2 regions of the Paenibacillus sp. MMS20-IR301 genome follow, and region 1 is predicted to be linked to the other one. Evidence: a T-box and tRNA genes for the amino acid it is inferred to sense, from the RefSeq annotation. Region 1 holds a T-box; the other holds one or more tRNA genes.
The links. A T-box is a leader RNA that pairs with one kind of tRNA and senses whether it is charged. The one in region 1 lies ahead of metG (methionine--tRNA ligase), so its partner is inferred to be a tRNA-Met.
Positions count from the first base shown of each region.

Region 2: it encodes a tRNA-Met, which carries the amino acid that the T-box ahead of metG (methionine--tRNA ligase) is inferred to sense. The anticodon was not compared.

Region 1 covers NZ_CP135275.1:820,958-824,341, reverse strand. The annotation lists gene metG (methionine--tRNA ligase) at 1-1,385, opposite strand, end outside; T-box leader at 1,629-1,888, opposite strand; gene yidD (membrane protein insertion efficiency factor YidD) at 1,927-2,190, opposite strand; gene LOS79_RS03325 (Fur family transcriptional regulator) at 2,193-2,654, opposite strand; gene LOS79_RS03320 (stalk domain-containing protein) at 2,804-3,384, opposite strand, start outside.
Region 2 covers NZ_CP135275.1:4,813,737-4,817,120, reverse strand. The annotation lists rRNA gene LOS79_RS20695 (23S ribosomal RNA) at 1-820, shown strand, start outside; rRNA gene rrf (5S ribosomal RNA) at 965-1,081, shown strand; tRNA gene LOS79_RS20685 (tRNA-Ile) at 1,145-1,221, shown strand; tRNA gene LOS79_RS20680 (tRNA-Asn) at 1,225-1,300, shown strand; tRNA gene LOS79_RS20675 (tRNA-Ser) at 1,305-1,394, shown strand; tRNA gene LOS79_RS20670 (tRNA-Glu) at 1,536-1,610, shown strand; tRNA gene LOS79_RS20665 (tRNA-Val) at 1,748-1,823, shown strand; tRNA gene LOS79_RS20660 (tRNA-Met) at 1,910-1,986, shown strand; tRNA gene LOS79_RS20655 (tRNA-Asp) at 2,059-2,136, shown strand; tRNA gene LOS79_RS20650 (tRNA-Gln) at 2,344-2,418, shown strand; tRNA gene LOS79_RS20645 (tRNA-Lys) at 2,488-2,563, shown strand; tRNA gene LOS79_RS20640 (tRNA-Leu) at 2,581-2,664, shown strand; tRNA gene LOS79_RS20635 (tRNA-Gly) at 2,672-2,746, shown strand; tRNA gene LOS79_RS20630 (tRNA-Arg) at 2,757-2,833, shown strand; tRNA gene LOS79_RS20625 (tRNA-Pro) at 2,971-3,044, shown strand; tRNA gene LOS79_RS20620 (tRNA-Gly) at 3,057-3,127, shown strand.

The DNA of each region.
Region 1 (3,384 bases):
AGATGTCGCATCACCGAAGCCAGCTCACCGGCCCGGCTCTCATCCTTCGCGAGCACCCATGGCTGGGTCTCGTCAATATATTTGTTCGTCCGGCTGATCAGGGCGCCGATGGCGGTCAGTGCAACGGAGAACTCCATTTTCTCCATCGCTTCCTCTACCTTGGCGTAGGTGCTCTCAACAGCAGACTCCAGCTCGCCGTCGAATGCAGTCACTTTACCAGCATAAGCCGGCAGATCGCCGCCGAAATATTTCTCTACCATGGCCCCGGTCCGGTTGAGCAGATTGCCGAGGTCGTTAGCCAGGTCATAGTTGACACGGTCCACGAAGCTCTCCGGTGTGAACGTGCCGTCCGAGCCGAATGGCACCTCGCGCAGCAGATAATAACGCAGGGCATCCAGGCCGTAGCGGTCAATCAGCGTTACAGGATCCACTACATTGCCTTTGGACTTGGACATTTTGCCGTCCTTCATCAGCAGCCAGCCATGCGCGAAGACCTTCTTCGGCAGCGGCTCACCCAGCGCCATCAGAATGATCGGCCAATAGATCGTATGGAAACGGACAATCTCCTTGCCGACGATATGCACATCCGCAGGCCAGAACTTATCATACAGGCTGCGGTCCTCCGAGCCATAGCCGAGTGCGGTAATGTAGTTGGTCAGCGCATCAATCCAGACATACACTACATGCTTCTCGTCGCCTTTTACCTTAACGCCCCAGTCGAAGGTCGTTCGCGATACGGCAAGATCCTCCAGACCCGGCTTAATGAAGTTGTTGATCATCTCATTCTTGCGCGATTCCGGCAGGATGAATTCCGGGTTCTCCTCGTAGAACTTCAGCAGGCGGTCAGCATATTTGCTCATCCGGAAGAAATAGCTTTCCTCCTTCACCAGCTCTACGGGATGGCCGCTGTCCGGGCTTTTCCCGCCGGTAATATTGCCGTCCGCATCCCGTTCAATGTCGACCAGCTGAGTCTCGGTGTAGAAGGTCTCATCCGAAATACAGTACCAGCCCTCGTATTCTCCTTTGTAGATATCCCCCTGCTTCAGCAGCCGGTCAAAAATATCCGCCACTACCTTCTTATGACGCTCCTCCGTTGTACGGATGAAATCATCATTGGAGATATCCAGCTTCCGCCACAGGTCCTTGATGCCGACCACAATCCCGTCAACGAACTCCTGCGGTGTCTTGCCGGCTTTGCCGGCCTTCTCTTCAATCTTCTGGCCATGCTCGTCGGTGCCGGTCAGATAACGGACCTCATAACCGCGCAAGCGCTTGTAGCGGGCCATCGCATCACCGGCCACGGTCGAATACGCATGGCCGATATGCAGCTTATCACTCGGATAATAGATTGGTGTTGTTAAGTAAAAGGTTTTGTTCTCACTCATTACATTGTCATCCCTTCGTCTATACCTGATAATCTTGACACAAGTGGAAACGGCTGCGCCGTCCTCCAGAGGACGGTATCCGGTTCAGTGGAAAGATAAGGAACATTTATAGCGTAACACATATAAATGCTTATCTTTCAAAATAGCCCCGCAAAGTGATGCTTTAACTTCGATGCTTCCTCAGGTCCTTTGCAGGGGTTCAAAACTTATAAACTCTTGAAATTGCAAAAAACTCCCGCCCCTATATGGGGCGAGAGTAAACTCACGCGATACCACCCAAAGTTCCCCGGCTCCTCACAGAGCACAGGCTTCGCCAGTCCCTTGCGGAACTGTCCATTAACGCTGGAACACGCTGTACTCTTACATCTGCCGCTATCTCCGGCTTCCGCTCGAACACAGTTCCTCCCGGACCATATTCAATCTGGCGTCCCATACCGGCTCACAGCAGTTCCCGGCTCTCTGTAATGGTTGTCCACATTTACTTATCCGTTCCTCGGAATTACACTTATTATTCAAAATATACCCATCACAGCCGCACCTGTCAAGTTGTATGCGCCGGCTCATCCCCTGTATCACGGGCTTTAGGCGGCGGCACCGGGTCAAGTCCGCCCGGATGGAACGGGTGACACCGGGCAATCCGCCGGGCAGCCAGCCATGAGCCCTTCAGCGCCCCGTGAACCTCGATCGCTTCCAGAGCATAAGCTGAACAGGTTGGATAGAAGCGGCAGGTGGCCGGCTTCAGCGGTGAAATAAACCGTCGGTACACCCGGATTGGCGCTTGTACTGTTCTGCGTAAACCGGCCATAATCAGCGGCCTTCCTTGCCGTGTGAGGCAGCCGCCGCTTCTTCCTCGCGGGTCTGTTCACAGTCCTTGCAGTACCCGAATACCTCAAATTTATGCTTGACCACCCGGAACTGGTCCGGCGTATCCGTTAAGTTCATCGGGCAGAAATGAATCGGGTAAGTCTTCATGCACTGCAGGCAAATCATATGGTGATGATGATGATCCTGGCTGCAGCTTGCTTTGAATTTGACACCCTCTTCAAAGACCACCTGCTCAAGCACACCGAGCTCCTCCATAACACGCAGGTTGCGGTAAACTGTATCAAAGCTGAGCCCGCTGTATTTGCGGCCCATATGCTCATATACATCCTTCGCCGACAAATATCCCGTATTCTCGCCAAATAATCTGGCAAGCGTCTTGCGCTGATCGGTAATCCGCAGCCCCTGCCCCGACATAGCTTCCAGTATTTGATCTGTCGACAGCATTTGCCCATCTCCCATAACATAATTCGATTGAATATCACTCCCTTAATAATGCCCGAAAAGCACTGCCCCGTCAATGAAGCGTGCCTGCAGCGCCCTATTATGCCAAAAAAAAAGCCGCTCCCTGAGGAACGGCTGTTGCTAAGATGCCTTTATTTCTTCGCCGGAAGCGGCGTGAAGACAAAGTTTACAGGCAGATTACTGCCGGAAGCTACCGAGAAGGTGATCTCAACCGGACCTTCATATTCACCGGTACGGAAGACGACAGCATTCATATCCGAGCTGGACAGGCTGCCCTTATTCGGCAGGTTAACAATCGTTCCGTTCACTAGAACAGACCCGAGATAATTGCCTCCGCGCGGATTGAAGGTAATCAGCGTGTTCGCAGCAACGCGGTCAAGGACAATTTTGTAAAGCACTCCGAAGTTGCCGGAATTGGATGCCTCTGTTCCCGTCATCGGATCAATACCGACCAGATTGAGGTCGTTTCTATTGTCCCCGAGGATCAGTTTGGATTGTGTTGTTCCGACTACATCGGTCACATTGATAATGCGGGTTGAATCCGGGTAAGTTCCCCGGTTGTGCACACCGTCACGGTCAAGAACTGGCAGTGTCGGCAGCAGCGCTACCGGATCTTTAGTTTCTTCAACCATCACTACATTGTATTGAATAGGATAGTCGCTGGTCAGGTCCGCACTAAGCGAGAGAACTTCCTTCGGCTTCATGGCAATTT
Region 2 (3,384 bases), 3.7 Mb from region 1:
GCTTTACTGCAGCTTGATATTGAATTTGGGTACGATCTGTACAGGATAGGTGGGAGCCGGTGAGGCAGGAGCGCAAGCTTCTGCGGAGGCGCCGTTGGGATACCACCCTGATCGTATCTAGGTTCTAACCTGGTACCCTAAGCGGGTACGGGGACCGTGTCAGGCGGGCAGTTTGACTGGGGCGGTCGCCTCCTAAAGAGTAACGGAGGCGTTCAAAGGTTCCCTCAGAATGGTTGGAAATCATTCGCAGAGTGCAAAGGCATAAGGGAGCTTGACTGCGAGACCTACAAGTCGAGCAGGGACGAAAGTCGGACTTAGTGATCCGGTGGTACCGCATGGAAGGGCCATCGCTCAACGGATAAAAGCTACCCTGGGGATAACAGGCTTATCTCCCCCAAGAGTCCACATCGACGGGGAGGTTTGGCACCTCGATGTCGGCTCATCGCATCCTGGGGCTGAAGTAGGTCCCAAGGGTTGGGCTGTTCGCCCATTAAAGCGGTACGCGAGCTGGGTTCAGAACGTCGTGAGACAGTTCGGTCCCTATCTGTCGTGGGCGCAGGAAATTTGAGAGGAGCTGTCCTTAGTACGAGAGGACCGGGATGGACGTACCGCTGGTGCATCAGTTGTTCCGCCAGGAGCATGGCTGAGTAGCTACGTACGGACGGGATAAGCGCTGAAAGCATCTAAGCGTGAAGCCCCCCTCAAGATGAGATTTCCCAATACGTAAGACCCCTTGAAGACGACGAGGTAGATAGGTTGGAGGTGGAAGTGCAGTAATGCATGGAGCTGACCAATACTAATCGGTCGAGGGCTTATCCAAGAATACCCCAAAAAGTGAAGAAGAGGCTAACGAAGCCGATTCCGAATACTTTCCGGGGGCCCCGTAAGAAGGGCAAACGCAAATTTCGTTTCGGATTCAGTTTTCAGGAATCAAATCCTGAAGCATTTACGCTGTAAATGCCCGTTTGGTGGCGATAGCGGAGGGGTTCCACGCGTACCCATCCCGAACACGACCGTTAAGCCCTCCAGCGCCGATGGTACTTGGACCGAAGGGTCCTGGGAGAGTAGGACGCCGCCAAGCGGACAATTCCACACACCTTGTGGTATTTTTTTTGCCCATAATAGCTGTATAGTGTACGAGAACGGGCCTTTAGCTCAGCTGGTTAGAGCGCACCTCTGATAAGGGTGAGGTCAGTGGTTCGAGTCCACTAAGGCCCACCATTTTCCCTGATAGCTCAGTTGGTAGAGCACTCGACTGTTAATCGAGTTGTCACAGGTTCGAGTCCTGTTCGGGGAGCCACCATGGAGAGGTGTCCGAGTTTGGCCGAAGGAGCACGATTGGAAATCGTGTAGGCGCCACAAGCGTCTCGAGGGTTCGAATCCCTCTCTCTCCGTAGCTTTGCTTCCTTGTAAGGGATGAGAACCCTCAGTGGTTCGTTGGAGCATAAGCTTCGTTAGCAATACATCGCAATCTCGTAACGAAGTGAAGAGTATCCCTCTCTCTCCGTAGCAGTACTTTTAGAAACAAACATTATGGCTCGTTGGTCAAGGGGTTAAGACACCTCCCTTTCACGGAGGTAACATGGGTTCGAATCCCATACGAGTCACCAATATCTTCTTCGATTTATGGGATGAGAATTCCCTGGGTTCGTTGAAGCATCGGCTTCGGTAGGAATACTTCGCAATCTCGTAACGAAGTGAAGAGTATCCCATACGAGTCACCATTTATTTTAATGATATATCTCATGGAGGCTTAGCTCAGCTGGGAGAGCATCTGCCTTACAAGCAGAGGGTCGGGGGTTCGAACCCCTCAGCCTCCACCATACACATTCCCCACAAAGTGAAGCAAAGACTTCGCAGAGGATTCCGGGTACTTTCCGGGGACCCCAAGGGACAATATTTTTACTGACGCGGGGTGGAGCAGCCCGGTAGCTCGTCGGGCTCATAACCCGAAGGCCGCAGGTTCAAATCCTGCCCCCGCAACCAATCCCCACAAAGTGAAGAGATGCTTTGTAGCATATTCCGAATACTTTCCGGGGACCCCAAAGTACCAAACTTGGAACCGTGGTGTAGTTGGCCTAACATGCCTGCCTGTCACGCAGGAGATCGCGGGTTCGAATCCCGTCGGTTCCGCCATCTTTATCTGCTTCAGGGATGAGATTCCATTTAAGGGTTCGTTGAAGCATAAGCTTCGTTAGCACTACATCGCAATCTCGTAACGAAGTGAAGAGTATCCCGTCGGTTCCGCCATCTTCATGGCATAAAGGTATTAGGAATTGTGCATCCTATATCTCGAAGTATAGAGTATCCATCCTATTCCGTAGGTTATGCTAATTATATTATTGGGGATTAGCCAAGCGGTAAGGCAACGGACTTTGACTCCGTCATGCATAGGTTCAAATCCTATATCCCCAGCCACTTCACCCCAAAAAGTGAAGTTAAGCTTAGAAGGTTAATCCGATTACTTTTCGGGGACCCCTTATATGCGAGCCATTAGCTCAGTTGGTAGAGCACCTGACTTTTAATCAGGGTGTCGAAGGTTCGAGTCCTTCATGGCTCACCATTTTCCTTGTAAAGTGTGCGCGTGTGGCGGAATGGCAGACGCACCAGACTTAGGATCTGGCGTTTCACGACGTGGGGGTTCAAGTCCCTTCACGCGCACCATGTTTTTGCGGACGTGGCTCAGCGGTAGAGCATCGCCTTGCCAAGGCGAGGGTCGCGGGTTCGATTCCCGTCGTCCGCTCCATATAGATTTTGCGCCCTTAGCTCAGCTGGATAGAGCGTTTGACTACGAATCAAAAGGTCAGGAGTTCGAATCTCTTAGGGCGCGCCATCTTTTCTTCTTTGAATATCCAAAGTGTCCTCAAGATTCGAACGAGTTCGTTGGAGCATCCGCTTCGATAGAATAACTTCGCAATCGGGTGCGTAGCATCCGTATCTCTTAGGGCGCGCCATCTTTTCTTCTTTTTTCGGGATGTAGCTCAGCTTGGTAGAGCACCTGGTTTGGGACCAGGGGGTCGCATGTTCAAATCGTGTCATCCCGATTTTATATTTTTGCGGGTGTAGTTCAATGGTAGAACTTCAGCCTTCCAAGCTGATAGCGTGGGTTCGATTCCCATCACCCGCTTATATAGTTGCTTAAGAAACTCTTGAATTCCAAGGGTTTTTTTTGTATATAAATATATAGGTTGAACGAACTTAAGACTTATAGAAAAGGCTGATTCTTATGGACACCACGGCCCTTATCCGCCGTTTTTCATGGGCTCACTCCATTTATTTGGTGAAATAACGGCGCTGGTGTCCGCAAGTCCGGCACTTTGGTGCCTTTCCGCAGGCTTAACGTCTCTCCTGTCCGTAACGCTTAGCTAATTTGACATGCATATG